DNA from 3 places in the Micromonospora sp. NBC_00617 genome. Region 1 is predicted to be linked to each of the others. Evidence: riboswitches for the same ligand, from Rfam matches in the RefSeq annotation. Region 1 holds a riboswitch; each other region holds the start of a gene.
What was found. A riboswitch is a leader RNA that binds a small molecule or an ion and turns the genes downstream of it on or off. The one in region 1 is predicted to bind S-adenosylmethionine.
Positions count from the first base shown of each region.

Region 2: it holds a riboswitch for S-adenosylmethionine, as region 1 does, so the genes downstream of both, OG505_RS29445 (aminotransferase class V-fold PLP-dependent enzyme) here and OG505_RS16860 (ABC transporter substrate-binding protein) in region 1, are expected to answer to the same signal.
Region 3: it holds a riboswitch for S-adenosylmethionine, as region 1 does, so the genes downstream of both, thrC (threonine synthase) here and OG505_RS16860 (ABC transporter substrate-binding protein) in region 1, are expected to answer to the same signal.

Region 1 covers NZ_CP107751.1:3,689,904-3,699,446, reverse strand. Annotated here, with positions in the region: gene OG505_RS16880 (Na+/H+ antiporter) at 1-1,395, shown strand, start outside; gene OG505_RS16875 (hypothetical protein) at 1,542-2,837, shown strand; gene OG505_RS16870 (amino acid ABC transporter ATP-binding protein) at 2,847-3,593, opposite strand; gene OG505_RS16865 (amino acid ABC transporter permease) at 3,590-4,369, opposite strand; gene OG505_RS16860 (ABC transporter substrate-binding protein) at 4,409-5,221, opposite strand; SAM riboswitch class IV at 5,585-5,696, opposite strand; gene OG505_RS16855 (amino acid transporter) at 5,780-7,720, opposite strand; gene corA (magnesium/cobalt transporter CorA) at 7,950-9,077, shown strand; gene OG505_RS16845 (hypothetical protein) at 9,094-9,279, opposite strand.
Region 2 covers NZ_CP107751.1:6,350,060-6,359,602, forward strand. Annotated here, with positions in the region: gene OG505_RS29425 (FAD-binding oxidoreductase) at 1-525, opposite strand, end outside; gene OG505_RS29430 (DUF4031 domain-containing protein) at 582-866, shown strand; gene OG505_RS29435 (metal-dependent phosphohydrolase) at 838-1,494, opposite strand; gene OG505_RS29440 (FUSC family protein) at 1,633-2,835, shown strand; partial or broken gene OG505_RS29445 (aminotransferase class V-fold PLP-dependent enzyme) at 3,009-3,440, opposite strand; SAM riboswitch class IV at 3,520-3,640, opposite strand; gene OG505_RS29450 (PrsW family intramembrane metalloprotease) at 3,664-5,145, shown strand; gene OG505_RS29455 (hypothetical protein) at 5,162-5,329, opposite strand; gene OG505_RS29460 (GroES family chaperonin) at 5,422-5,760, opposite strand; gene OG505_RS29465 (AI-2E family transporter) at 5,919-7,217, shown strand; gene OG505_RS29470 (ATP-dependent DNA helicase) at 7,347-9,543, opposite strand, start outside.
Region 3 covers NZ_CP107751.1:6,331,238-6,340,780, reverse strand. Annotated here, with positions in the region: gene OG505_RS29390 (hypothetical protein) at 127-1,284, opposite strand; gene OG505_RS29385 (cold-shock protein) at 1,404-1,607, opposite strand; gene OG505_RS29380 (GNAT family N-acetyltransferase) at 1,914-2,444, shown strand; gene paaN (phenylacetic acid degradation protein PaaN) at 2,616-4,289, opposite strand; gene OG505_RS29370 (GNAT family N-acetyltransferase) at 4,340-5,359, opposite strand; gene thrC (threonine synthase) at 5,616-6,902, opposite strand; SAM riboswitch class I at 6,913-7,048, opposite strand; gene OG505_RS29360 (DoxX family protein) at 7,206-7,655, opposite strand; gene OG505_RS29355 (DUF4232 domain-containing protein) at 8,144-8,734, shown strand; gene OG505_RS29350 (ABC transporter permease) at 8,724-9,543, opposite strand, start outside.

The DNA.
Region 1 (9,543 bases):
CTGCCCGCGATCCTCTACCGGGAGAGCCTCACCATCAGTCTGCGCGAGATCCGGGCCAACCTGCCGGTGATCGGGCTGCTCGCCGTGGTGCTCGTGGTGCTCACCATGGTCACGGTGTCCCTGACCGCGCAGGCGTTCGGCGTGAACCCGGCGGCCGCCTGGGTGCTCGGCGCGGTCCTCGCGCCGACCGACGCCGCCGCGGTCACCGGCCTGGCCAAGCGCCTGCCCCGGAAGCTGCTCACCACCCTGCACGCGGAGAGTCTGATCAACGACGGCAGCGCCCTGGTGATCTTCGCGGTGGCCGTGGGTTTGCTCACCCAGAGCGAGAAGCCGGGGGTGCTGGGCATCGGCGAGGAGTTCGTCGGGGCCGGCGTCGGCGGGGTGGTCGCCGGTCTGCTGGTGGGCGCCGCCGTGGTGCTGATCCGTAAGCGGCTCGACGACCCGCTGCGCGAGGGGGCGCTGAGCGTGCTGACGCCGTTCGGCGCGTTCCTGCTCGCCGACTCGGTGCACGCCAGCGGTGTGCTGGCCGTCGTGGTCGCCGGCCTGGTGCTGGCCTACGCCGGTCCGCGGGTGATCCGCGCCCGGTCCCGGGTGCTGGCGTTGGCGTTCTGGGACCTGTCCACGTTCCTGATCAACGGCGGGCTGTTCGTGCTGCTCGGCACGCAGATCCCTCGGGCGGTGAGGGGCATCTCCAGCACCTCGCCGGGGCGGGCCCTGTCGATCGTGCTGGTGGTCACCCCGGTCGTCGTCGCGACCCGACTGCTGTTCGTCTACCTGACGGCGGAGTCGGCGAACCTGCGCCGCCGGATGCTGGATCAGGGCGAGACGGCGTCCGACTGGCGGGTGGGGACCGTGGCCGGCTGGTCCGGTTTCCGGGGCGCCGTGTCGCTCGCCGCCGCCCTGGCCGTCCCCACGATGACGGCCGCCGGTAAACCGGTGGCCGAACGCGACCTGATCATCTTCGTCACCGCGCTGGTCATCGTCCTGATCATGCTTGTGCAGGGCACCACCCTGCCGCTGGTGGTGCGCTGGGCGGGGCTGACCGGCGACCCGGAACGCGTCGACGAGGCCCGGCAGGCCCGCCTGCGCGCCACCCGGGCCGGCCTGGACGCGCTGCCCCGGGTCGCCGCCGAGGTCGGCGTCGAGGGGGAGACGGTACGCCGGCTGCAGGCCGAGTACCAGCGGCACCTGGAGGACTTCAACGACAGCGGTGGGCGTACCGCCGAGGAACGCCGGCTGGACCGCCGACTGCGCCTCGGCGTCCTGGCCCACAAGCGGCGGGAGCTGACCCGGCTGCGCGACAACCGGGAGATCGACGACCTGGTGCTCCAGGAGCTTCAGGCCGCCCTGGACAACGAGGAGATCCGGCTGCTGGGGCGGGGCCCCAACGAGTGATCACCCGTCGGTGCGACCGGGGCCGGGCCTGACGGATTGGTGACACCGTCCCCCCGCGCGTGCGGGACGTTCGGGCACGTCGTCGGCGGGTACGGTAAGAAGCGGTTCGGCGTCCGTCGATGTGTTCGGCCCGCGAGGGGGTGCCCATGACCACCGGAGGGATCGAAGCCGACCTGCGGACGGTCACCGAGCGGGAGTTCCTCGACGAGCTGGTGGCGGTCACCCGCGAGCGCGTCGCCACCGAGTTCCTCTACCTGATGGCACAGGACGACGCCGTCATCGGGGTCCAGTGGGAGCAGCCCGGCGTGGACCACCTCCGCCGCTACCGGGTGCTCGACGCCTGCCCGCACTGCGTCGTCCTCGATGGGGTGGTGGCGCTGGCGCCGATGCTGCCGCTGGACGTGCTGCGCGCCGGGCGCACCCGCCCCCAGTACGAGACGGTGCTGCGCACCGGCCGGCTGCCCCACCTGGCGTTCGCCCGCCCGGCCGATCCGCCCGGCGCGAGCTGGCTGGGGGACTGCCACGCGGTCGATGGCGACCCGCACTCCGCCGCCGACTGCCCCAGGCATGCCGTGCCCCGGCCCACCGGCGACCCGCTGGAGCTGCGCCTCGGGTCGCTGCCCCGGGCCGTCCGGGAGCTGTACCCGCACGACGACGCCGCGACCGCCGACCTCCAGCGGCGGCTGCGGATCGCCCAGGACTGGCGGGCCGACGCGCAGGCGGTGGCGAGCGGCATCCGCGAAGCAGCGGCGACCTGGGCGTTCCTGCGCACCTCGTGCGTGCTGGGCGTGCCGGTGCCCGGCGTCAACGGTCTCGTGCTCACCCTGCCCCCGAGCCGGACCCCGGACGACCGGCCCCTGGCCGAACTGCACGCCGCGACGGTGCGCGCCGTGCCCACCGGTCGCCCGCTGCCCTACCAGGAGCGGGCCTGCCTGCTGCCGGAGCCGGCGTCGAGAACGCACCGCATGCCGACGTACGCCGGCGCGGTGGACCTGACCGCCGCGGCGCCGGTGCGCACGCTACGTCTGCCGTCGCCCCGCCGACCGCTGAGCACCACCGGCCGGGGCGTGCTGCTGCTCTACGAGGCCCGGCACGCCATGGGCCGGCACGTCGCGAGCGCGCCGGTGCGCGACGCCGCGTACTGGGATTCCGAAGCCGCGTTGAACGTCTTCGAGTTCACCCTGCTGGAGCGGGTCGCCGGGCGGCACTACCAGGAGGCGGTGGCCGCCTACCTCCAGGCGCTGCGCCGGGAGGGCGACCTGCTCGCCCGCCCGCACAAGGTGCTCGACCGGCGCCGACGCAAGGCGCTCTCGCTGGCGTTCGGCGGGCTGGACGACGAGGAGCTGCACCTGTGGGCGTCGGTCGCGTACCGCAACGCGATCCTGGAGCTGCTCGGCGACCTGAAGGCGTTCGCGGTGCACCTGCGCCTCCAGGCCGGCTGAACGGGCGTCTCAGAGCACCTGGGCGAGGAAACGGCGGAGCCGGGGATGCTCGGCCCCCTCGAAGATCCCCTCCGGCGGGCCGGCCTCCAGCACCACACCCCGGTCCATGAAGGCGACGGTGTCGGCGACGTGCCGGGCGAAGCCCATCTCGTGGGTGACCACCACCATTGTCATTCCGGCGGCGGACAGGTCGGCCATCACCCCGAGCACCCCCTTGACCAGCTCCGGGTCGAGCGCCGAGGTGGCCTCGTCGAAGAGCATCACCTCGGGCCGCAGCGCCAGCGCCCGGGCGATCGCCACCCGCTGCTGCTGACCACCGGAGAGCTGCGCCGGCCGCGCATCGGCCTTGCCGGCGAGCCCCACCAGCTCCAACTGGGCGCGGGCGACCGCCACCGCCTCGTCCTCGCTGAGCTTGCGCAGCCGGCGCAGTGCCAGGGTGACGTTGCGCAGCACGCTCATGTGCGGGAAGAGGTTGAACTGCTGGAAGACCATGCCCACCCGCTGGCGCAGCGCGTCCGGGTCGTCGCGCAGGACACTGCGCCCGTCCAGCAGTACGTCGCCGCGGTCCGGCTCGATGAGCCGGTTGAGGGTACGCAGCAGAGTGGACTTGCCCGACCCGGACGGCCCGATCACGCAGGCTGTCCCACCACGCCGCACGGTCAGGTCGACGCCGCGCAGGACGCGGTTCGGCCCGAAGGCCAGGTGGACGTCGCGGGCCTGGAGGCTGACCGAGGTGGTGGTCGCGGTGGTGGTCATCGCCGGTCTCCTTCCGGGGCCCCGGCCAGCGCCGGGTCGTCCTCGTCCTCGTCGTCGGCGGATGCGGTGGCCGGCCGGCCGTGGCGCAACCGCCGGTCGATCCAGTTCACGACATGCGTCAGCGGGACGGTCAACGCCAGGTAGAAGAGCCCGGCGAGCAGCAACGCGGACTCGTTGCCGGTGGTGGCCGCATAGTCCTGCCCGATGCGGAACAGCTCCCGCTGGCTGGCCACCAGGCCGAGGAAGTAGACCAGGCTGGAGTCCTTGATCAGCGCGATGAGCTGGTTGACCCAGGCGGGCAGCACCCGCCGGATACCCTGCGGGATGATCACCAGCCGCATCGCGTCGGCCCAGGAGAAGCCGAGTGCCCGCGCGCCCTCCAACTGGGCCGCCTCCACCGACTGGATGCCGGAGCGGAAGATCTCCCCGATGTACGCCGCCGCGATCAGCGACAGCGCGAGGATGCCCAGCGGGTACGGGTCCGGTCCCCAGACCTGCATGCCGAACGGCGCCAGCCCGACGCCGATCAGCAGGATCGTCGCCGCGGCCGGCAGCCCCCGGAACACGTCGGTGTAGACGCGCGCCGGCCAGCGCAGCCACCGACTGCGGGAGATGCCGGCCACGGCCAGCAGCAGGCCGAACACCGTGCCGAGCAGGGCGGCGGAGACCGCCAGGATCAGCGTGTTGGGCAGCCCGACCGTCAGCATCTCGGGCAGCGCCTCGCGCATCGCGTCGGCGTCGAAGAAGGTCTCCCACAGGGTGCTCAACGGATCCATCGGTCGCCTCTCCTACCGCCCCGCTCGCTCGTCACCGGCTCAGGACGCAGCCGACGCCGACGCCGACGGCGCGGCGGACGCGGACGGCGCCGCCACGGTGCCGCTGCCCGGAGTGAAGTCCGCCGGGATCGGGCGGCCCGGGTAGTACTGCGCCTGCAACCGGCTCCAGGTGCCGTCGGCGATCACCTCGTCGAGGCCCTTGTTCAGCGCCTCGCGCAGCTTGTCGCTGCCCTTGGCCACGGCGTACGCGGTGGGCGCCGGGCTGAGCTGCTTGGCCGCCACGGTGATCTTGCCGTTGCTCTCGGCGGCCGACTTCTCGCCGATCTCCGCCGGGGCGATCCACGCGTCGGCGGTGCCCGCCTTGAGCTGGTTGATCGCGCCGTTGTAGTCCGGCACCCGCACCGGGTCGAGCTGCTTGCCGGTGGCGTAGTCGTCCTGGACGGTCCCCTGCACCACCACGACCCGCTTGCCGGCGAGCTGGTCGAACCCGGTGATCGGCGAGCCGGCCGGCACGTCCAGCCCGAAGTAGCCGAAGTCGTAGCCGTTGCCGAAGTCGACGGTCTTCTTCCGCGCCTCGGTGATCGTGATCGAGGAGCTGCCGACGTCGAACTTGTGGTTGTTGACCTGGGAGAGCAGCGCGGAGAAGTCGGTGCCGACGAACTCGACCTTCAGGCCGAGCTTGCCGGCCACGGCGGTCAGCAGGTCGTTGTCGAAGCCGGTGAACTTACCGTCCTTGAGGTACACGTTCGGCGGGGCGTCGGTCAGCGTGCCGGCCCGCAGCACGCCGGCCTGCGCCAGCCCGTACGGGTTGCCGGCGGCGCCCGACGAGTCGTCGCCACCGCAAGCGGCCAATCCGCCGGCAACCACAAGGGCCGCCCCAACGGCAACGAACCGGCTCAAACCAGAAAAAGATCGCACAGGTGTCTCCAAAAGGGTGCGTTGACCCGGTCGATCATGAAGTTGTTGCCCCGACACGCCGGTCGGGCGGGCAACAACTTCATGATCGACGCGAGGGTCGCGGGTGTGGGCGTGGTGCGCCCGGGAGGGACGGGGAGGGGGAGTTAGCGCGTGGGGTGGCGGTTACACGCCGCGCTGCACATCCGCATCAGGTCCACGTGGCGACGCCGGGTCAGGGTCGGCGTGAGCCGACCGGCCGGTGGCGTGGGGCTGAGAATGCGCATACGGTCTCCCGGGTCTGTTGCTGACCTGGGTGCCAGGCCACGCTTGCGCCGGCGTTCTGCCGGTGCCTGGTCTTCACCCGGGGCACCCCACCGCGGAGGAGGGTTGCCGGCCAGCGAGCCGGGGCTTCGCGCTGGCGCTCATGACCTGCGCCGAGGCTAGCAGCTCCGACCGGTGGATCGTCCAGCGGTTATGACCACGCTCACCGTCGGCGACGGTTCGACCGGCAGGTCAACCGGCGTGCACGTGCGGCCGGCGGCGCGGGTCGGGCTCCTGGCGGCGCAGGATCTCCCGGGTGACCGAGGCGATGGCGCCCTGCCCGAACGCCAGGTAGCGCAGGATGTTGCGAACCGGGCCGTACTCGCTCCATTCGAAGTAGATGTGTGGGCGTCGCCGGCTCCGGTCGCGGATCTCCAGCAGCAGGGCGGCGAGCGCGGTGGGCACCGAGGAGCCGGTCAGGCTGAGCACCGGGTAGCTGTCGTGCGCCACGCTGCCGCGCACCAGCAGCTCGGTCTCGAAGTCCGACGGGTCGGTGACGTGGACCTCGACGAAGATGACGTCGCTGTCGTCGGGGAACTCGTTGTCCGCCATGGTCTGTGCCAGCTTGGCGCGGTACTCGGCCGGGTCGCGGCGCTCCGGCTCGTGCGCGATGAGGCGGATCCGACGCGTGGCCCGCTCGTCGATCATCCGGGCGGCGGCCGGGTCCAGCTCGACGTGGTCGACTCGCAGCTCGTAGGCCCGCATGAGCCGGGACAGCACCGACACCAGGATCATCCCGCTGATGAAACAGGCGGCGATCTTGACGCCGTCGGGGCGTTCCACGACGTTCGCCACGGTGGTGTAGACGAAGATCAGCGCGATGGCTCCGAAGGCGTACGTCCGTCCCCGCTGCCGCCGTCGTCGCGCCGCGAGGGTCACCGCCGTCGCCGCCGAGGTGATCAACACCAGGACCCCGGTGGCGTACGCGCCGCCCTGCGCGTCCACGCTGGCGGAGAAGACCACCGTGATCAGGAACGCCACCGAGGTGAAGACCAGCACCAGCGGCCGTACCGCCCGCGCCCAGGTCGGGGCCATGCCGTAACGCGGCAGATACCGGGGTACGAGATTGAGCAACCCGGCCATCGCCGACGCGCCCGCGAACCACAGGATCCCGATCGTCGACAGGTCGTAGACGGTGCCGAACACGCCGCCGAGGTGCTGGTGCGCCAGGTAGGCCAGCGCCCGGCCGTTCGCCGGCCCGCCCGGCTTGAACGCCTCCGGCGGGATCAGCAGGGTGGTGGTCACGCTGCTGGTGATCAGGAAGACGCTCATCGTCGCGGCGGCGGTGGTGAGCAGCCGCCGCGCTCCCCGGATCCGGCCCAGCGGCCGGTCCTCCGAGTCCTCGCGATCCCCCCGGATGTGCGGCATCACGGCCACCCCGGTCTCGAAACCGGACAGGCCCAACGCCAGCTTCGGGAACACCAGCAGGGACAGCCCGACCACCAGCAGGGGATCGCCGTGCCCGGTTCTCAGCGCGGTGGTCCAGTCCCCGACCGCGCTCGGGTGGGTCACCACCCGCCACAGCGCGTCGGCGATCACCACCGCGTTCAGCGCCAGGTAGACCGCGACCAGGACGACGGCGATCCCGATGGCCTCGCCGAATCCCTTGAGGAACACCGCGCCCAGCAATGCCACCAGCAGCAGCGTGAGGGGCACCTCGTGTCCCTTGAGCCCGCTCGGCCAGAACGGGTTCTCGTCGATGTGGGCTGTCGCGTCCGCCGCCGAGAGCGTGATGGTGATGATGAAGTCGGTGGCCGCGAAACCGAGCAGCACCAGCACGAACAGCTTGCCCGGCCAGTAGCTCAGCAGGCGTACGAGCATCGCGATCGAGCCCTCACCGTGCGGGCTCTCCACCGCCACCCGCCGGTACACCGGCAGCGCGCCCAGCAGCGTCACCAGCACCAGCACCAGCGTCGCCACCGGCGACAGCGCCCCGGCCGCGAGCGCCGCGATGCCCGGCTGGTAGCCCAGCGTCGAGAAGTAGTCGACACCGGTCAGGCACATCACCTTCCACCACGGGTGGTGCCGATCCTCGGGCGGGCGGCCGCCCGGGCCGGAATGCCGCGCGGCCCGCTCCGTCCCGCCCTCGAGCAGCCAACCGCGCAGCCGCCCGGCGCGCCTGTCGCCCTGCACCGGCGCTTCCCCCGTCCTCCGCCCATGGTCACCGCGAGTATCCGCCCGGCCACACGCGCCCGTTCCAGGTACGCCGAACCCGCCCGTCCCGGGTGGGGAACGGCCGGCGAGTCGGAGGGTTTCGGGCCGGGGGCAGAGGGGATGCAGCGCCTCCGGCGCGCCCCGCACCGAATCGCCCGGTCGGGCCGGGAGGCCGCCGGATCGGATGCCACCGGGAAAGGAGCGGGTCATGGTCGGCGGCCGTCGCTTCCGCCCGGGTGGTGGCTTCGGCCGTCAGCTCGACGAGCACGAGACCCGCGTCGGCGTGCCGCCACCGCCGGAGCCGCCCCCGCCCGCCGGTGGCATGGTGGACAGTGCCATCTACATCCGGGGACACCGCTTCGCCTCGCCGGCCGGTCTCGCCGAGACGTACTCCTGCCTGCAGGAGCAGGACGAGGCGATGGCCTGGATCGGGTTGTACCGGCCCGACATCGACCAGATCTCCTCGCTGGCGCGCGAGTTCCGCCTGCACGACCTGGCGGTGGAGGACGCGATCAACGCCCACCAGCGACCCAAGCTGGAGCGGTACGGGCACACGCTGTTCGTGGTGCTGCGCGCCGCCCGCTACGACGACCTGCGGGAGGAGGTCGAGTTCTCCGAACTGCACCTGTTCATCGGGCCCGGTTTCGTGGTGACGGTCCGCCACGGCGAGGTCCCCGACCTGGCCGCGGTGCGGCGGCGGATGGAGGCCGACGCGCCGATGCTGGCCCAGGGGCCCGAGGCGGTCCTGTACGCGATCCTCGACCAGGTCGTCGACGGGTACGCGCCGGTGGTCGCCGGGTTGGAGAACGACATCGACGAGATCGAGACCCAGGTCTTCGGGGGTGACCCGAACGCCAGCCGGCGCATCTACGGCCTCAGCCGGGAGGTCATCGAGTTCCAGCGGGCCGCCCGGCCGCTGCTCACCATGCTCGACGCGTTGGCCACCGGCGCTGGCAGCTACGGCACCGACGAGGAACTGCGCCGCTACCTGCGTGACGTGACCGACCACCTCACCCAGGTGGTCGAGCGGGTGGACGGGTTCCGGCACCTGCTGCAGAACATCCTCACCGTCAACGCCACCCTCGTCTCCCAGCAGCAGAACGAGGAGATGCGCAGCCTGACCGCGGCCAGCTACGCGCAGAACGAGGAGCTGAAGAAGGTCTCCTCGTGGGCCGCGATCCTGTTCGCCCCCACGCTCATCGGCACCGTGTACGGCATGAACTTCGTCCACATGCCGGAGCTGAACTGGCGCTTCGGCTACCTGTTCGCGCTGCTGCTGATGCTGCTGGTCTGCGGAACCCTCTACCTGGTCTTCAAGCGGCGCGGCTGGCTCTAGGAGCGGGGCGCGAGGCTCACTCGATGCCGCGCAGGATGTGCCGCTCGTCCTCACTGTCATCGTCACCGGCGGCGATGCGACCGAGCAGCACGGCGGCGGCCCAGATGGTCAGGGGCGTGGCCGCCCCGGTCATCCCGCCACCGGTCCGGTCGTGGCTGGTCTGGCTCCGCTCCGTGCGCGGTGGCCTGCGCTGAGCCTGCATGGGCCCTGCCTCTCCTCGTCGAAGCCGCCGCGGGCGGCGCGGTGTGCGCCCGCGCCCCCGCCGGGCGGCCCGCTCGCGCGGGTCACCACCGGTACGGCATCCACGTCGAACCATCCCACGCCCGGCCGCATCCGCACCCCCTGTTTTCGGTTTCCCGACTGTCGCCCGCCAAACCGGACATCTCGCCCTCGATGGTGCATCGACTGGCCGAGTGGGTAGCGAGGCACGGGTGAGTGAAGCTCTCGACACGGCCGCACCCGCCGT
Region 2 (9,543 bases), 2.7 Mb from region 1:
GCCCGAGGCGAGCACCACCTCCAGGCCGAGCACGTACTCGGTGGTCACGCCGTACTTCACGCAGCACATGCCGCCGGCGTTGGTGGCCACGTTGCCGCCGATCGTGGACGACTCCCAGGAACCGGGGTCCGGCGGGTACCAGAGTCCCTGCTCGGCGACCGCCGCGGCGAGCGCGGCGTTGACCACGCCGGGCTGGACCACCGCGATACGGCTCACCGGGTCGATCTCCCGGATCTCGTCCATCGCGACGGTGCTGATCACCACCGCGCCGTCCACCGCGTTCGCCGCGCCGGCCAGCCCGGTCCGTGCGCCCTGCGGCACCACCGGTACGCCGTGCCGTGCCGCCGCCCGGATCACCGCCACCACCTGCTCGGTGCCGCGCGGGCGGGTCACCACGAGGGGGACGCCGGCCGCGCAGAGGTCAGCCTCGTCGCGCTGGTGCACGCGCAGCAGGTCCGGGTCGGTGAGCACGGCGTTCTCGCCCAGGGCGGCGCGCAGGTCGTCGAGGAGTCCGGTGGGGGCCATGCCGCCGAGGCTAGGTCGCCGACCACCGATCATCAACGCGGGCTAGCTTGGGCACCATGCTCTACCTGGACCGACCGGCCTGGCCGTGGCGCGGTCGACTCTGGTCGCACCTGATCAGCGACGTCTCCTACGCCGAGTTGCACGCCTTCGCCGAGGCGCTGGGCGCACCCCGGCGCGGCTTCGACCGGGACCACTACGACATCCCGGCCGACCGGTTCACGGCGGCGGTGTGGCTCGGGGCCCGGGTGGTGCCGAGCCGGGAACTCGTCCGGTTGCTGCGCGACGCGGGATTGCGTCGCCCGAAGCACCTGGTCAAACCGGGTCCGTCGGCGGCCCGCTGAGTGCCGCCAGCTCACGGCGCAGGTTGCCGCGGGCTGGTTGCTCCCACCGGTCGGCGAGCGGCGGTAGCCGGAACAGCGCGGGCAGTGCCAGCAGCCCGGTGAGCACGGTGGCCCGTCCGGTTCGGAAGGCCGACTCGGGCACGTGCGCGTACTCCCGCCGGATCGCCGCCGCGTAGCGGTCGTAGGCCGCCGGCGGCCCGGCCAGCACGGCGAGGTCCGCGTCACAGAGCAGGGCGCCGTTGCGGTCGCGGGGGCCCACGGCGTGCCCGGCGGTGAGCAGGACCAGCCGGCACACCTCGGCCACCGCGGGCGCCGGCACCCCGAGCCCGGTGAGCAGGTTCCCGGCCAGCGCGGCGCTGTCCCGCTCGTTGGTGTCGCCCGGGGCCCGCGGGTCGTAGACCGCGTCGTGGCACCAGGCGGCCAACCGGACCAGGTCGGGCCGGTCGGCCAGCGCGGCGTGCCGGTCCACCACATCGAGGACGACGCTCAGGTGCGTCACCGTGTGGTAGTGCCGGTGCGGCTCCCGCCACCGGGCGAGCAACTCCTTTCCGGCCTGGGTGGAGCGCTCGTCGGGTCTCGCTCCGGCGTCACGGACCGCCGCCCGCCACCGGTCCAGCAGATCGGCCACCGCCCGAGTCTGCCGTATCGGGGCGCGGTACGCGGCAGGGAGGATTCAGGGGGTCCGCCACGGGTAGTCGCGCCCATGGCGGTGGCCCGGGACAAAAAACCTCCGGTGGTGCGGCGTACCCCGCTGCGCGAGGGCCTGGTGGACGTCGACGGGGCGCGCATCGCCGAGGCCACTCAGCAACTGCGGCAGCGGGGCCGGGCCACCCTGCATGACCGTCTGCACCGGGTGCGGATGGCGGGTGGGCTGGCCGTCCAGGCCGGGTTGGCAGCCGGGTTGGCGTACCTCATCTCGCACAAGGTGCTCGGCAACCCGCAACCGGTCTTCGCGCCGATCTCCGCGGTCGGCACGCTTGCCGCGTCGGTCGGGCAGCGGTTCCGCCGGACCGTCGAGCTGATCGCCGGGGTGAGCGTCGGGGTGTTCGTCGGCGACCTCCTGATCTACTTCCTCGGCACCGGCGCGTGGCAGCTCGGCCTGGTGGTGACGGTGGCGATCCTGCTCACCATCTTCGCCGGGGCGAGCGTGGCCATCGTCATCCAGGCGGCGGCCACAGCGGTGCTGATCGTGACGTTGAGCCCATCCACTGAGAACCTGGAGATCCCGCGCTTCGTCGACGCGTTTGTCGGCGGCGGCATCGCGTTGCTGGTGACGGCGGTCCTGCTGCCGCTGAACCCGCTCCGGGTGATCAACCGGGCCGCCCGACCGGCGCTGGACCTGCTCGCCGCCCAGCTCGACGCCGCCGCCGACGGGCTGCGCGACCGGGATCGGGCCGGCATCCAGCGGGCCCTGGAGCGGCTGCGCAACAACAAGAACGAGCTGGCCACCCTGGCCGAGGCGATCGAGGGCGCGAAGGAGACGGCCACCCTGTCGCCGGCCCGCTGGCACCGCCGCGGCGAGCTGACCCACTACGCGGAGGCGGCCGACCCGATCGACCGCGCGATGCGCAACAGCGGCACGCTGATCCGCCGGTCCGTCACCCTGATCGAGGACGACGAGCCGGTGCCGGATCCGATGCCGGACGCCATCGGCCACCTCGCCGAGTCGGTCCGGCTGCTCAAGCACGAGTTCGCGGCGGGCGAGGAGCCGCAGAAGGCACGGGAGCGCTCGCTGCGGGCCGTCAGCGAGGCCGGCCGGGCGTACGGGGCGGGAGTCGGCTTCTCCGGGAGTGTCGTGGTCGCCCAGATCCGAACCACGGCGAGTGACCTGCTGGTGGCCTCCGGGGTCGAGCAGGAAGAGGCGAACCGGTGGATCCGGACGGCCTTCGGGGAGCAGGAACGGCCGGTCGGCGAACCGGCCGAGCCGGGGGAGGCGCCGAAGCCACCCACGGCCCCGCCCATCGGCTGAGCGCCGGCGGCGGGCGTCCGGGGCCGGACTCAGCCCAGCGCGGGACTCAGCCCAGCGCGGGACTCAGCCCAGCTCGACTCAGGCCAGCTCGACTCAGGCCAGCTCGGTGAGCGCGGCGAGCAGCCGGTCGACCTGGGCGGCGGTGCTGCCCAGGCCGATGCTGACGCGCAACGCAGGGCGGCGGCGAGAGCGCGGACCGCCCCGGCCGGGTCGGCGGGCACTGGCAGGCGCACCGAGCCGCGTGGCCAGGGCAGCAGGTTGGCGTGGTGCTCGCCCGCGAAGGTGACGACGGTCGTGCCGGCGGGCAGCGCCCGGGCCAGCAGGTTGAGGGCGTCGGTGGTGTTCCGAGTGAAGATCACGTGGTCGTCGGCGCGGGCGCCGAAGAAGTCGCCGACCGTCTGCCGGGCCCGTTCGTAGGCCAGGGTGCAGCGCCGCGACAGCGCTCCCGCGCCGCGGTGCACGCTGGCGTACCAGGGAAGCAGTTCGGTCACCGCGTCGGCCGCGGCCCGCGCGCACGGCGCGGTGGCCGCGTAGTCGAGGTTGATCTCGCCGGGTACGCCGAGCACGTCGAGCGGCGCCGACGGCTTGGGCGCGACGGTGGGCAGGGCGGGCAGCGAGGGTACGAGGGTGACGGACACGCCGGAACCTCCGGGGTCAGGGACCCCGGGTGTGCTGTCGGGACGGGGTCCGCGCTTGCCCAGCACGCCGATCGGGCTGGGCCTGGTCATCACCCGGGGCACCCCACCGCGAACTCGACGAGGGTTGCCGGCCAGCAAGCCGGGGCTTGACGCTGGCGCTCGTGACCTGCCGGCAGCGTAGCGGCTGTGGATGCGACCGGACCAGCCGGCGGCGGATGGCTACGCTGACCGCATGGCCGACACCCCGCCCGGTGCACCCCTGCCGTCGTCGCCGCTCCCGCCCGCGGTACCGCCCGCCGGCGCGGCGCCCCGGATGCCGCTGCGCCGACTGGGCTGGCGGCGGTTCCTGGTGCTGGCCGGGGTGGTGCTGTTCATCGCCGCGTGCGCGGTCTTCATGGTCATCCGCCTCGGTCAGTCGCTGGGCCTCGACGCGCTGCTCATCGGGGTGGTCGCCGCGATCCTGCCGGTGCCGGTGCTGGTCGCCTGCTTCCTCTGGCTCGACCGGTACGAACCGGAACCCCTGAAATACCTGATCTTCTGCTTCGCCTGGGGCGCGTTCGTCTCCACCGCCGCCTCGCTCACCGTGAACGAGTTCGCCGCCGGGCGGTTCGCCGCCTGGGGGCTGCCGGCGGCGCTGACCGGCGTGCTGGTGGCGCCGTTCATCGAGGAGCTGACCAAGGCGCTCGGTCCGATCCTGCTGCTGGTGTTCCGGCGTCGGGAGTGGTCCGGCATCACCGACGGCCTGGTCTACTGCGGGCTCTCCGCAGTCGGCTTCGCGATGGTGGAGAACATCCTCTACCTGGGTGGGTACGGCTACGCGGCCGGCGCCGACCGGTACGGCCCGGCGACCGGCGCCCAGCAGGTGATCGCCATCTTCATCGTGCGGATCCTCCTGTTCGGGTTCGCCCATCCCCTCTTCACCTCGATGACCGGTGTCGGGCTCGGAGTCGCCTCGCGCACGGCCGACCGGCGGGTCCGCGTGCTCGCCCCGATCGCCGGCCTGCTGCTGGCGATGATGCTGCACGGCACGTGGAACCTGCTGCCGACGTTGACCCAGGCCACCGGCGAGGCGGTGATCATGCTGTACGGCTTCCTGGGCCTGATGGTGCCGGTGTTCTTCGGCACGGTCGGCCTGGCCCTGTGGCTGCGCGCCTGGGAGGGGCGGCTCACCGAGCGGACTCTGCCCGACTACGTGCGCGCCGGCTGGTTGAGCCCGCCCGAGGTGGCCGCCCTGAGCAGCCTGGGCCGTCGGCACGCCGCCCGTAGCTGGGCCCGCCGCGTCGCCGGGGACGCCGGGGTGCGGGCGATGCGCGGATACCAGCTCGCCGCGACCCGGCTGGCCCTGCTGCGCGACGGAACGCTTCGTGGTCTGGACCGTAAGCCCGCTGACCGGGAGCGGACGGTTGCCGAGGAGCGGCAACTGCTGGAGGCGATCACGGCGTACCGGTCGTACTTCGTGGGTCGCGACCCACAGGCCCCGGTGGGTGTCTGGGACGGCAGTCGCTACCACCTGCGCTTCCCGGACGGCACGCAGCGGTCGGTGGACGCGCCCGACGAGCCGGTCGTGCCGGTCCCGGTGGTGCTCGCCCCGCCGCCGCCCCCGATGGGCTACGCACCGGCCGGCTGGCACGGTCCGCGCCCCCCGGCGCCGTGGCCGCCCGGTCACCCCTGACGGGCGCTGGCGGGGGTCAGGTCATCAGGGTGGTGAGGAAGTCACCGAGCCCCTGCGCCATCGCCATCATCGCGGCTCCGACCGCCTTGAACATCTGCGCGGCGCCGTCCGGCCGGAACGCCATGAAATAGATCAGGAACGCGACGCTGCCCCAGGCCAGCAGTTTCTTCACGAATACCGGCATCGTCCCTCCCCAGGGCCCACGGTCGCCGACTGGCTTCCCGCGCCACGGGCTGGCAAACGGCGCGGTGACGCCCGCCGGCCAGGGGAGGTGCGTCAGAGATAGAGACCGGTGGAGTCGTTGTCGACCCGCTCGGCGGCCACGGCGTGCACGTCGCGCTCTCGTAGCAGCACGTACCCGCGGCCGTGCAGCTCGACCTCGGAGCGGTCGTCCGGGTCGTAGAGCACCCGGTCGCCGGAGACGATGGCGCGGACGTTCGGCCCCACGCCGACCGCGGTGGCCCACGCGAGGCGCTTGCCGACCGCGGCGGTCGCCGGGATGACGATGCCCGCGGTGGAACGGCGCTCGCCCTCGCTGCCGTCCATGCGTACCAGCACGCGGTCGTGCAGCAGGCGGATCGGCAGGCCGGAGTCGAAATCCTGGTCGGCGGTCACGGGGCAGACGCTACCGTGTCCCGGGTGACCGGCCGCCGGTGGTTACGCCCCTGGCCGTCCGGGCACTGCGTGGCGGAACTGCCCTACGGTGTGGGAAACGCACGTATGCTGTCCGACCTGTCGCCGTGGGCGGACGATTCTTCTGCCAGGAGGTGCGCTTGAGCCGCTTCGAGCGGGTACGCGGGCGGCTGCGCCGCGCCTACCGGTCAGGACAGGAGTCGGTTGGCGCGGCTCAGGAGACGCCGAGCGACGCGCCGGAGACGGCCGGGGTGGCCTCGCCGGCCGTTCCCGGGCCCGCCGCCCCGCCGACGGCCACGGTCGTCGGCGCGGAGCCTCAGGTGGACCTGCACAGCTCGACCTCCAGCCGGGACGACGCCGACGTGCCGCACGGGCTGCGGATCGCCGCTGCCTGGTGCTGGCGGCTGATCGTGATCGGCGCGGTGGCGTGGGCGCTGCTCCGGATCATCGGCACGGTCCGGATCGTGATCATCCCGCTGGCCATCGCGTTGCTGCTCTCGGCGTTGCTCGCGCCGGCCGTGGGTTGGCTGCTGCGCGCGCGGTTGCCCCGTTCGCTGGCGACGGCCGTGGTGCTGGTCGGCGGTCTGGCGGGCGTCATCGGCACGCTGACCCTGGTGGTGAACGAGTTCATCCAGGGCGTACCGGAGTTGAGCGAGAAGTCCTCGCAGGGCGTCCGGCAGATCCAGAACTGGCTGAAGACCGGCCCGTTGCACCTGTCCGACACCCAGCTCGACCGCTACATCGAGGAGGCGCAGGGCTGGATCAACGACAACACCTCGAAGTTCACCAGCGGCGCGCTGAGCACCGCGGCGACGCTGGCGGAGGTGCTGACCGGCACGCTGCTGGTGCTGTTCGCGACGTTCTTCTTCCTGCGGGACGGCAACAAGATCTGGCGTTTCCTCGTCCGGCTGTTGCCGGTGGCCGCCCGGTGGAAGGTCGACGACGCCGGCCGCGCCGCCTGGCAGACCCTCGTCGCGTACGTCCGCGCGACCGTGCTGGTCGCCTTCATCGACGCGGTCGGCATCGGCATCTTCCTGGTCATCTTCGACGTTCCGTTCGCCTTCCCGCTGGCGGCGCTGGTGTTCCTCGGCGCGTTCATCCCGATCGTCGGTGCGGCGCTCTCCGGTGGGGTGGCGGTGCTGGTGGCGCTGGTCGACAGCGGGCCGGTCACCGCGCTGATCATCCTGGGCGCGGTGATCGGTGTGCAGCAGGTGGAGGGGCACGTGCTCCAGCCCCTCATCATGGGCCGGGCGGTGGCCATCCACCCGCTCGCGGTGATCATCGGGATCGCGGCCGGCGTGGTGCTCGCGGGCATCACCGGCGCGCTGGTCTCCGTGCCGCTGATCGCGGTGCTGAACACCGCCGTACGCCGACTGGCCGCCCGCACAGTCCCGGACACCCCACCCGACGCCGTGGTAGTGGCCTCACAAGCCCCCTGACCCCACCCCATTCGCTCCGCGATCTTGCACTTTTTGTCGTGGCATAAAGGGCGTACCACTCCATATCGACGACAGAAACTGCAAGATCGGCGCGGGGTGCGGCGCGGGGGTGCGGGGCGGGGGCGGGGGTCAGGTGGTGGCTAGGCGTTTCAGGGCGCCGCGGGCTACCTCGGGGCGGGTCGTGTACCAGAACGGGGGCAGCGAGCGGCGCAGGAACGGCCCGTAGCCGCGCGCCGTCTCCAGGCGCGAGTCGAGCACCGCGACCACTCCCTTGTCGCCGGTCGCCCGGATCAGCCGGCCCACGCCCTGCGCCAGCCGGACCGCCGCGATCGGCACGCTGACCGCGGCGAAACCGGAGCCGCCGCCCGCGTCCACGGCTGCGGCGCGGGCCGCCGCGAGGGGTTCGTCCGGCCGCGGGAAGGGCAGCCGGTCGATGACCACGAGCTGGCAGGCGTCGCCCGGCACGTCCACCCCCTGCCAGAGCGACATGACCCCGAACAGGCAGCTGGACCGCTCCTCGCGGAAACGGCGGACCAGCAGCGGCAGCGCCTCCTCGCCCTGCAACAACACCGGCAGGTCGGTCCGCGCGCGCAGCAGCTCCGCCGCCTGCTGCGCGGCCCGCCGGGAGGAGAAGAGCCCGAGAGTACGACCACCGAGCGCCTCGACGAGCCCGAGCAGCTCCTCCCCGGCCGCGTCAGGCAGCCCGGAGACGCTGGGCCGGGGCAGGTGCGCGGCGACGTACAGGATGCCCTGCCGGGCGTAGTCGAACGGCGAGCCCACGTCCAGCGAACGCCAGCCCGGCCCCTCCGTCGCTGGCACGACGGACCCCGGGTTGGTGTCGCCCGCGAGCCGACGGCCGGGCGCCTCGGCGACCGGGCGGCCCGGGGCGGTGCGGACGGCCTGCGCGGCAGCGGCCGGGGACGGCGGTGCGGGTGGCGGCGCGTCCAGGCCGAGGGCGCGGGCCACCGTGTCGAACCGGCCGCCGAGCGCCAGGGTGGCCGAGGTGGCCACGACGGTGCGTTCGTCGTACAGGTGGGTGCCGAGGGTGCCGGCCACCGACAGGGGTGCGACCACCAGGGCCCGTCGGCTGCCGCTGTCGTTCTTCTCCACCCACGCCACGTCGTGGTCGGCCTCTTCGAGGAGCCGCTGGGCGGTGGTGGAGAGGTCGTCCAGGGCGGCCTTGGCCTGCTGCTTGCGGACCGGGTCGGGATCATCTGACTTGATGTCGCCGATCGCGTCCAGGGCGGTGCGGGTGGCCGCGTCGAGCAGCGTGCACGCCTGGAGCAGCGGCGTCGGGAGGCCGGCGGTGAGTCGACCGGCCGGGGCCTCGGCCAGCCCGACGGCGAGCGCGTCACCGGCGGCGGTGAGCGCGTCGGCGGTCTCCGGCCGCAGCAGCGTACGGGCCCGCCGGGTGGTCCGGTCGATCAGCTCCGGCACCAGCTCGGCCTGGGCGGCCGAGGAGACCCGGTCGGCCAGCTCGTGTGCCTCGTCGACGATGAGCAGCTTGTGCGGCGGGACGATGTGCCGGTCGGCCAGCATGTCGACCGCCAGGAGGCTGTGGTTGGTCACCACGATGTCGGCCTCGCGGGCGCGGGCCCGGGACGCCTCGGCGAAGCACTCCGCGCCGAACGGGCAGCGGCTCGCGCCGACGCACTCCCGCGACGGCATGGAGACCAGCCGCCACGCCTGGTCGTCGACGCCCGGATCCAGCTCGTCGCGGTCGCCGGTGCCGGTCTTCTCGGCCCAGTCGCGCAGCCGCTCGATCTGCTTGCCCAGCCGGCCCGCCTCGCCGAGCCACTTCGTGCCGCCGCCGGGGCGGGCGGCCGGGGCGTCGAAGAGGGTGTCCTCCGGCTCGTCCTCGGTGGAGTTGTCCAGCCGGGCCAGGCAGAGGTAGTGGTGCCGGCCCTTGAGCACCGCGAACGTGGGCCGGCGGCCGAGCAGCGGCTCGACGGCGTCGGCCAGCCGGGGCAGGTCGTGGTCGACGAGCTGGGACTGCAACGCCAGGGTGGCCGTGGAGACCACCACCGGGCCGTCCACGGTGAGGGCCGGCGCGAGGTAGGCCAGCGACTTGCCGGTGCCGGTGCCCGCCTGCACGAGCAGGTGCTCGCCGCTGGTCACGCACTCCTCGATGGCGGTCGTCATCTGCTGCTGGCCGGGCCGCGCCGTGCCGCCGGGGACCGCGCCGACCGCCGCCGCGAGCAGCTCCGTGCCGCTGGGGCGGGCACCACGCCGGCGGCTCCCGCCGCGGACCGACGGGGTGGCGGAACCGGTGGCGGTGCGGGGCGGAGTCACCGTGCGACGGTACCCGCCGCCGCCGACACCGACC
Region 3 (9,543 bases), 2.6 Mb from region 1:
CCGCCCCGGCGTCTCCACGCCCGGGCAACCTGGCCCCACCGTCCCGACCATTGGCACTCACGGTATGCGAGTGCCAATGACTTGTTTAGCACTCTCACCTGCCGAGTGCAAGCACGATGGACCCGTTCAGCCGAGTTCCGCAGCCAGTGCGGCCCCGTTCACCGGCGCCTCATGGGCCCGTTGCTCGGCGTACGTGATCAGCAGACCGATCAACTGGGCGAGGTGGGCCGGCAGCGCCAGCACGGCCGTGACACCGATCACCGCCACCACTCCGACCGCGGTGCCCGGGGACGCGAACGGGTCCGCACCGATCCCGGTGGTGCCCACCGACTCCAGGACGCCCGGAACCACGGTGCCGACGATCACAGCCCCGCCCACCAGGGCGACCCGGCCGAGCAGCAGCCCGAGCCGGGCGTGGAACATCCCGAACGACCGGCCGATCGGGTTCTGCCGCTCGAACAGGTAGACCGGACCGGCCAGGCTCAACGCGAACGCCAGATAGATGCCCGGCAGGACGCAGAAGCAGACGCCGACACCGATGAGCACGCTGACCAGCAACGTCCAACCCCACAGGCCGAGCGCGCGGCGCAGGCCGTACCGCAACGCCGCATCGAGGCTGGCGGGCCGGCCGGTCGCCTGCTGGGTGATCACCCAACTGCCGGCGGCCCACCCCACCGCCTGCACCAGACCGATCAGCAGGCTGCCGCCGACCAGCACGGCGACGAGGGTTGCCAGGGTGGCGGCGAAGTTGTCCGGCAGCCCGGCCGCCGGATCCATCTCGGCCTGCGCCTCCCAGCCGGGCGACGGGTCCATACCCAGCGAGATGACCGAGAGCACCGCGGCCGGCAGGACCTGCGTGAGCAGCATGATCGGCACCAACTGCCGCCAGCCCCGGCGCAGCGCGCCCCCGCACCGCTCGAACCAGGCCCCGACGCCGGCGCCGGGCGGAGTGACCAGGGCGTCGTTCGGATCGAACCCGTGACCCGGCGGGTACCAGCCGACCGGCGCCCCCGGATACCACGGCTGCCCACCGTAGGGGCCCACCCCGGGCGGGTAGCCGCCGGTCGGCGGATAGGCCCAGCCCTGCGGCGGGGCACCGGCCGGACCCCAACCCGGCGGCGGCCCGGCCGGCGGACCCCAGCCGCCCGTCGCGGGGTCCCAACCGGGCGGCGGCCCGGCCGGTGACGCGCCCGGGGCCGCGCCGGAGATGGGTGAGGTGGGGTCGGACGGGCCCGGCTCACCCGGCCCGGAGGGCGTGGTGGGTGGGGGCGACTGGTCGGTCATGAACCCTCCTCAGCATCGGCTGGAACGGCTCACGATCTTCCCGGGTGGGCGTCCGCACCGCCAGCCCGACCCGTCAGCCGATCGGGGGCGATCCGCGTGCGAGGAGGTCGGGAATTCGCTCAGGCGATGACGCGTACGTGTTCCGCCTGCGGGCCCTTCTGCCCCTGGGCGATCTCGAACTCCACCCGCTGGCCGTCGTCCAGCGCCTTGTAGCCGTCCATCTCGATCGCGGAGAAGTGAACGAACACGTCCTGACCGCCGTCGACGGCGATGAAGCCGTAGCCCTTTTCGGCGTTGAACCACTTCACGGAACCCTGTGCCACGGTGCACTTCCCTCACTCTTGCGCAGCGTTGCCTGCCCCGGGCGCGCGGCACGGCCGGACGCCCTCGGACCACCGCCTCAGCAATCGACGACGGCCGCTGAAAGGGTGACCGAAATCGCACGCTACACGAGGAGTGACGGCCGCGCACGACCCCAAATCGGGCGTATTCCCGGCCGACCCGACCGGGTCCCGGGCCGAACCGGAACGGGCCCCGGACCGACCGGTCCCGGGGGGCCACCGGCTCGCCGTCCGGCGGGGCGGGGCACGCCCCGAAGCAGCTCCCGCCCCTGTGGTAGGCATGCAGACATGACCACCGATATCGGTTCAGCCGCCGTTCGGCAGGCCGAGATCCACCGGGTCCGGCCGGAGGACGCCGCGCGGATGCGGGCACTGCGCCTGGAGATGCTCGCCGACGCGCCCTTGGCCTTCCTGGAGACCCTGGCCGACGCGGCGGCCCGACCGCACCGCGAGTTCGCCGCGCGGGTGGCGTACACGTCGACCGGCCCCCACAACGCGCAGTTCGTCGCGGACCCGGGTGGCCGTCTGGTCGGGCACGCTGGCGGCACGGTCGCTCCGAACGAGCCGGGCCTGACCGTCATCTACGCCGTGTACATCACGCCGGCCTGGCGGGGCAGCGGGCTGCTCGGCGAGCTGATCGACGGGGTGGCCGCCTGGTCGCGGGCCTGCGGCCGGCCGGAGCTGCTGCTGGAGGTCGTGGTGGGCAACGACCGCGCCTACCGGGCCTACCAGCGGCTGGGCTTCACCGACACCGGCGTGCGGGTCCCCCACCCCACGATCCCCGCGCTGAACGAACTACAAATGCGCCGCCCCGCGTAAACAAGAGAACCCTTCCCAGGGCAAGACCACGGAGATGTCCCTAAAGCCGGACGCTTAAACGACAGCCGTACCCACGTGAGGGTTTCCGGGGCAGCCCGCCCCGCGCAGGGATCAAGCCTGACCGCCCGGAGCGGGGCGGGCTGCCCCGGAAACCCCAACCGCAACCAAAGATCAGACGTGCCGCCGCGACTGCACGATCCGGAACCGGTTGGCCACGTACGCCCCGTCGGTCAGCGCCGAGTTGGCCGCCGCGTTCGCCCCACTGCCGTGGAAGTCGGAGAACGCCGCCGACTGGTTGACGAAGACCCCGCCGGTGAGGTTGCAGGACAGGTGCACCCCGACCTCGACCGCCACCGCCTCGGTGGCGTCCAGCACCGCCTCGTCGGTGGAGTAGACCCCGGCGGTCAGCGCGCCCTTCTCCCCGACCGTCCGACGCAGCAGTTCCAGGCTGTGGGCGGTGGAGTCGGTGGCGATGGCGAACGAGATCGGCCCGAACCACTCCCGGCCGTACGTCTCGGCGTCGTCCGCGCGCAGCTTCACGATCGTCGGAGTACGCACCACCGCGTCGGCGTACGCCGGGTGGGCCACGGCCCGTGACTCCAGCACCGGCTCACCCACCTTGGTGACCTCGGCCAGCCGCTCCAGCACCCCGTCGTTGACGATGGCGCCGGTCAGCTCGACGCCCCGGGCCGGGTCGGCGGTCAGCTTGCCAACCGCCGCGGCGATACCGCCGGCCACCTCGTCGAAGCTCTTGTGGCCCTGGTCGGTCTCGATGCCACCGGCGGGGATGAGGATGTTCTGCGAGGTGGTGCACATCTGCCCGCTGTAGAGGGTCAGCGTGAAGCCGAGGTTGCGGCACATGCCGGCGAAGTCGTCGGTGGAGTCGATGACCACCGTGTTCAGCCCGGCCTTCTCGGTGTAGACCGACGCCTGCCGGGCGTACGTCTCCAGCCAGTCGCCGTACTCCGTGGAGCCGGTGAAGTCGACGATCTTGACGGACCGGTGCAGGGCCAGGTCGCTGGCGAGCTTCTCACCGGGTGCCTCGGCCGCCAGCAGGATCAGGTTCGGGTCGAAGCCGGCCTCGGCGAGCACCTCCCGGGCGTACTTCACCGTGACGGCCAGGGGCAGCACCGCGCGCGGGTGCGGCTTCACGATCACCGGGTTGCCGGTGACCAGCGAGGCGAACAGCCCAGGGTACGAGTTCCAGGTCGGGAAGGTGTTGCAGCCGATCACCAGCGCCACCCCACGCGGGACCACGTGGAAGGTCTTGGTCATCCGCAGCGGGTCACCCTTACCGGCGGCCTTCTCCCAGCCGGCCGTGCCGGGGTGCCGGGTCATCTCGGCGTACGCGTACGCCAGCGCCTCCAGGGCCCGGTCCAGCGCGTGCGCGCCGCCGGCCTGGAAGGCCATCACGAACGCCTGCCCGCTGGTGAACTGCACCGCGTTCGCCAGCTCGAAGATGTGCTTGTGCAGCCGGTCCAGGATCTCCAGGCAGACGCCCACGCGGGCCTGCGCGCCGGCGTCGCGCCAGGCCGGCAGCGCGGCGGAGGCGGCGGCGATCAGCTCGTCGGTGCCGGCGTGCGGGTAACGCACCGCCAGCTCGACACCGAACGGGCTCGTCTCGGTGGCGATCCGCTCGCCGGTGCCCGGCTGGTCGAGCGGAAAATCACCACCGAGGTACGCCTCATAGGCGGCCTTGCCGTCGGCGGCGGCGGTCTCGCCGTACACGCGAGGGCTGGGGGACTCGGGATAGGCGGACCAGTAGCCCCGCTCCGTGATCGCGGTCAGCGCACGGTTGAGGGTGTCGGCGTGCCTGTCGTACAGGGGATGCGGGGTCTCCGTCATGCCAGCCATCATGCCTGAGTCCGGTCCGCGAGCAGTAGCGCCGATACCCGTCAGAGGGTGAGCTGCCAGTTGTTCCAGGCGTCCACCGGGCGGAAGCCGAGCTGCTCGTTGATCGCCACCATGTAGCTGTTGCTGGCGGCGTTCCAGGTGTCGATGACGCGTACCGCCGGCTCGTGGGTGAGCAGGTGGTGCAGGTTCTCCGCCTTGGCGATCAGGCCCAGGCGATGCCCACGGTGGGCCGGGTCGACGATGGTGATCTGCTGGAAGGCGTGCCAGTCGGCGGAGGCGCCCACGTCGAGCAGTGTCCAGGCGACCAGTCGACCGGACGCTTCGTGCCGCATCCCGAGGTGGTAGCGCCGCCGGCCCCGGGCGTCCAACGCGCGCTCGTTGCCCCGGATGCGCTCGGCGTCCACCTGCTCCGGTTCCCACTGCACGTCGCCCATGGGCGCATCCATCAACAGCCGGCTGTCCAGGTAGGCGACGTCCGCCACGTACTCCTGCGGCGTGGTGCCCTGCCAGCAAACCGACCGGTAGCCCTCGGCCCGCGGCTTGGCCTCGGCGAGCGCCGCCCGCAGGGCGACCCGGTCGATGTCGGCGATCTCCAGCCGGCGACGCACCTCGGCCAGGGCGGACTGCGCGCCGGTCGAGGCGGCGAACGCGTCGCCCGCGCCGGAACGGGCCGCACCGCCCGGCAGCGCGCGGACGGTCATCGCGACCACCCGCTTGCGGCCGTGCTCCCGCAGCAGGCGCACCCCGTACTCGTGCAGCGCCCGGCCGACGCCGCGCCGCCGCAGCTCGGGAAGCACCGTCAGCTCGGCGGTGGCGTTGTCGGTGTTGTCGAGCTGCGGCAGGTCGAGCTGGAGGTAACCGGCCGGCACCCCGTCCAGCCGGGCCAGTGCCCAGAGCGATCGGGTGCCGGGTGTCGGCGTGTGGAACAGCGCGTCGAAGCGACGCCGGCAGAAGGGCGGGAAGTCCGGAAGGTCGACCTCGTTGGCCGCCATGCCGACCCGGTACGCCTCGTCGACCGCGGCCCGGTCGGCGCCGTCGAACGACGTGATCGTGATGCTCATGCCGTGGAGCCTGACAGTCGCAAAAGCGATGGGGCCAGCGAATTATTCGCTGGCCCCATCGGACGTGGTCGGGAGGGACACTCGCACAACGCCTCCGGCGTTGGGTCGCAAGAACTTAAAAAGTCTCCGGCGAAATGCCCTCCCGCACGGAGCATTTTGCGCCGTCCGGTTCCTGCCGTCAAGTCCAGACCGGCGGGTTTTCCATACTCACAGCGAAAGCCCAGTTACGGGCAGGTCTCCCCCGGCGGCCCGAGGGTCAGCCGAGGAGGCCGGCGTCGCGGGCGGCGCGGAGGCTGGGCTTGATGTGGTGGGTCGGGCCGACCTGACTCGCCACCGCGTCGATGGTCTTCAGGCCCTCGCCGGTGTTGAACACGACCGTCTCCGCCGTGGGGTCGAGCCGCCCGGACTCGACCAGCTTGCGCAGCACCGCCGCGGTCACCCCGCCCGCCGTCTCGGCGAAGACACCGGTGGTACGGGCCAGGTCGCGGATGCCGGCGCGGATCTCGTCGTCGTCGGCGTACTCCATCCAACCGCCGGTGCGCCGGACCGCCTCCAGGGCGTAGAGGCCAGCGGCCGGGTCGCCGATGTTGAGCGACTTGGCGATGCCGGTGGGCTTGACCGGGGTGATCGTGTCCGTGTCGGCGTGCAGCGCGGCGGCGATCGGGTTGCAGCCGGCCGACTGGGCGCCGAAGACCTTCCAACCGCCGGCCGGCGCCTCGACCAGGCCGATCTCGACCAGCTCGGAGAACGCCTTGTCAATCTTGGTGAGCAGCTCACCGCTGGCCATCGGGATGACCACCTGGGCCGGGATACGCCAGCCGAGCTGCTCGGCCACCTCGTAACCGAGGGTCTTGGAGCCCTCCGCGTAGTACGGCCGGACGTTCACGTTGACGAACGCCGTGTCCTCGAATTCGTCGGTCTCCACCAGTTCACCGCAGAGCCGGTTGACGTCGTCGTACGAGCCGTCGATGGCGACCAGCTCGCCACCGTAGACGGCGGTGGTGATGACCTTGCCCTGCTCCAGGTCGCTGGGGATGAAGACCACCGAGGGCACACCGGCGCGGGCGGCGTGCGCGGCCACCGAGTTGGCCAGGTTGCCGGTGGACGCGCAGGCGAACCGGGTGAAGCCGAGTGCCTTCGCGGCGGTCAGCGCCACCGAGACGACCCGGTCCTTGAACGAGTGGGTCGGGTTGGCGCTGTCGTCCTTGACCCACAGCGGCGCCGTGATGCCCAGCTCGGCGGCGAGGTGCGGGGCCGCCACCAGCGGGGTCAGCCCCGGGTCGAGGGTGACCCGGGTGGCCGGGTCCTGGCCGGCGGGCAGCAGCGCGGCGTACCGCCAGATGTTCTTCGGGCCCGCCTCGATCTGCTCCCGGGTGACCGTGGCCAGGGCCGCGGTGTCGTAGTCCACTTCGAGGGGGCCGAAACACTCGTAGCAGGCGTGCTGGGCGGCGAGCGGGTAACGGGCCGAACAGGCGCGGCAGACCAGGGCGCGGGCGGGGCTGGCGGAGGTGTCGATGCCGGAGGCGGCGAGCGTCGACGTCATGTCGAGAGTCCTCTCATCTTTCCCCGCACCGCACGGTGCGGCGGGGACGGAATTGGCACCTGCCCCGCGGGTCGCTCAGCGGTGAGCGCGCGGGGTGGTTGCCGGGGCGTCGTCGGGCCGTATCCCTCAGCCCCTCTGGATGAGGTATGCAGTTGTGCCGTCGAGTCTAGGCAGCGTTGCCTGTCGCCTCCACCGGGTATCCCAGGGAGTGGGTCAGCGGGCGGCCACCGCCACCGCCGACGACCGGGCGCGTCGCCGGAGCCGCCGTGTCGAGGCTCCGGCGACGCGCGGGTACGGGTGCGGTCAGGCGGAAACCGGGCTGGGGTCGGTCACCGGGGCCGATGGAGCATCGGCGCGACGCCGGGCGAACAGCGCGTCGAGCGCCCAGGGGCCCGAGCCGAGTGCCGCGACCAGCAGGAACGACCAGCAGAAGAGCGCCGACAGCTCACCGCCGTTGCGCAGCGGAAGCAGGCCTTCGGGCTGATGGACCACGAAATAGGCGTACGCCATCGAGCCGGAGGCGAGGAGCGCGGCGGGCCGGGTGAAGAGCCCGGCCAGCACCAGCGCGCCGCAGATCAGTTGGATCAGCGCGGCCCACCAGCCCGGCCAGGAGCCGAACGGTATGGCCGCGCCGGTCATCGGATTGCCGCCGAACAACCCGAAGACCGAGGACAGGCCGTGCAGCATGAACAGCAGGCCGGTCACGATGCGGAACAGGGACAGGGTCGGCCCGCCGAGCCGAGAGACGTTCATGGAGACCTCCATCGAAGGGAACAGATCTCTTCAATGGTGGGCCAAGAATGTATCGAGGTTAATAACTTCCTTGCTGGTGGGAAAATCCCCGGTCGGAATATATCGCTGCAATGGGAGCGCTCCCGCCCAGAACGTGCCGCCGGCCGAGGTGGCCGTACAGCCTGTCGAGCTGCTCGTAGCGCCGGTCGGGGTGCCGGTAGTGCCTGTCGAGCTGCCCCAGGTGTGGGGCGTGGGGCGTAAGACCATCGGCGAAGAGGAACGCATCGTCGGTGGCACGTCTCATGACCGTGGCTGGCGCGCAGGGTGATCATCCACTCCATATCGCCGACCTGGGGGTTTCCACGTCGCGGGATGCCGCCAGGTCGGCGGAGTGGAGTGGATCACCGGTCTCCCGTGACGCGGTAGGCCGGCGGGTCGACACGAGAACCGGCCCAGGCGAGCGCGGGGCCGGCCGGCGGCGGGACGCCCGCGTGGGCGAGGATCGGCGGATGATCTCCCTCGGCACGGCAGCACGGCGACGGGCCAGCGCGGCGGTCGCGGCAGCCTTTCTGCTCGCCGCCTGCACACCCGGCGACCATCGGGGCCAGGGCGGTGACCCACCGGCCACGCCCGGCACGACCTCGTCGGCGAGCGGCGACCCGGCCGCCGAGTGCCCGGCCTCCGGCGTTCGGATCCGGTCCACCGGAGGGGACGCGGCGATGGGCCTGCGCGCCCTCGGCCTGGAGCTGGTCAGCTGCGGCGACCGCCCCTACCAGCTCAACGGGTACCCGGTGGTGTGGGTCCTGAACGAGCAGCGCAAGCCGATCATCCTGCGGGTGGTGAACGGCGCGAAGGAGATCACCTCGGGCTTCGACCAGCCGCCGCAGCCGGTCACGCTGCACAAGGGCGAGCGGGCCGTCGCCACCGTCCTCTGGCGCAACCTGGTCACCGATTCGACAGTGGTGGCCACCGCCGGGGCGTACCTGACGGTTGCGCCCGCCGCCGGTCAGCCGGCCGAGGAGGTCGACCCGCACGGCCCGGTCGATGTGGGCAACACCGGCCGGATCGGCGTGAGCGCCTGGCGGCAGGCTACGACGTGATGTCCTTGCGGGTGAACCGCCAGAACGCCAACCCCCAGAACAGCGTCGCGTAGCTGATCGCGGAGATGCAGCCGCGTACCACGTCGTCGGTCTGCACCGGTGTGGACAGCAGCCCCAGCCAGGCGGTGCTGAAGTGGGTGGGCAGGAAGTCGCGCAGACCCCCCAGGGCGGTGATCTGGTCCAGGATGCTGGACAGGATCCAGAGCAGGACCGCTCCGCCGACCGCGCCGAGCGCGGCGTCCGTCGTCACCGACAGCAGGAACGCCAGGCCGGCCACCACCAGGAGTACGACCGCCAGGTAGCCGAGCACGGCCAGCAGCCGGAGCAGCCCCTCGGTCGGCTCCAGCTCGGCGGCGACCGTGCTGCGCAGCGGCGACCAGCCGTAGCGCAGTGTGCCGGCGACCAGGGCGGTGCCGGCCAGCAGCAGCAGGGCCAGCCCCGAGTAGGCGAGCGCGACCACCAGCTTCACCGTCAACAGCCGGGCCCGGGGCACCGGGATGGCCAGCAGGTAGCGCAGGCTGCCCCAGCTTGCCTCGCTGGCAACCGTGTCGCCGCAGAACAGCGCGACGACCACGACCAGCAGGAACGACGCCGACACGAAGATCGAGAAGAGGGTGAAGTTGAGCCCGCCGGAGGTGGCCAGGTCGACCAGGCTGGCGAACTCGTTGTTGCCGTTGTCGTCGTCGCCGGAGTTGAACTGGAAGGCGACCAGGATGATCAGCGGCAGCAGCACCATGAACCCGAGCGCCAGCTGGGTCCGCCGCCGGGACGCCTGCCGGCGGAACTCCGCCGCGAAGGGCATGGTGGCC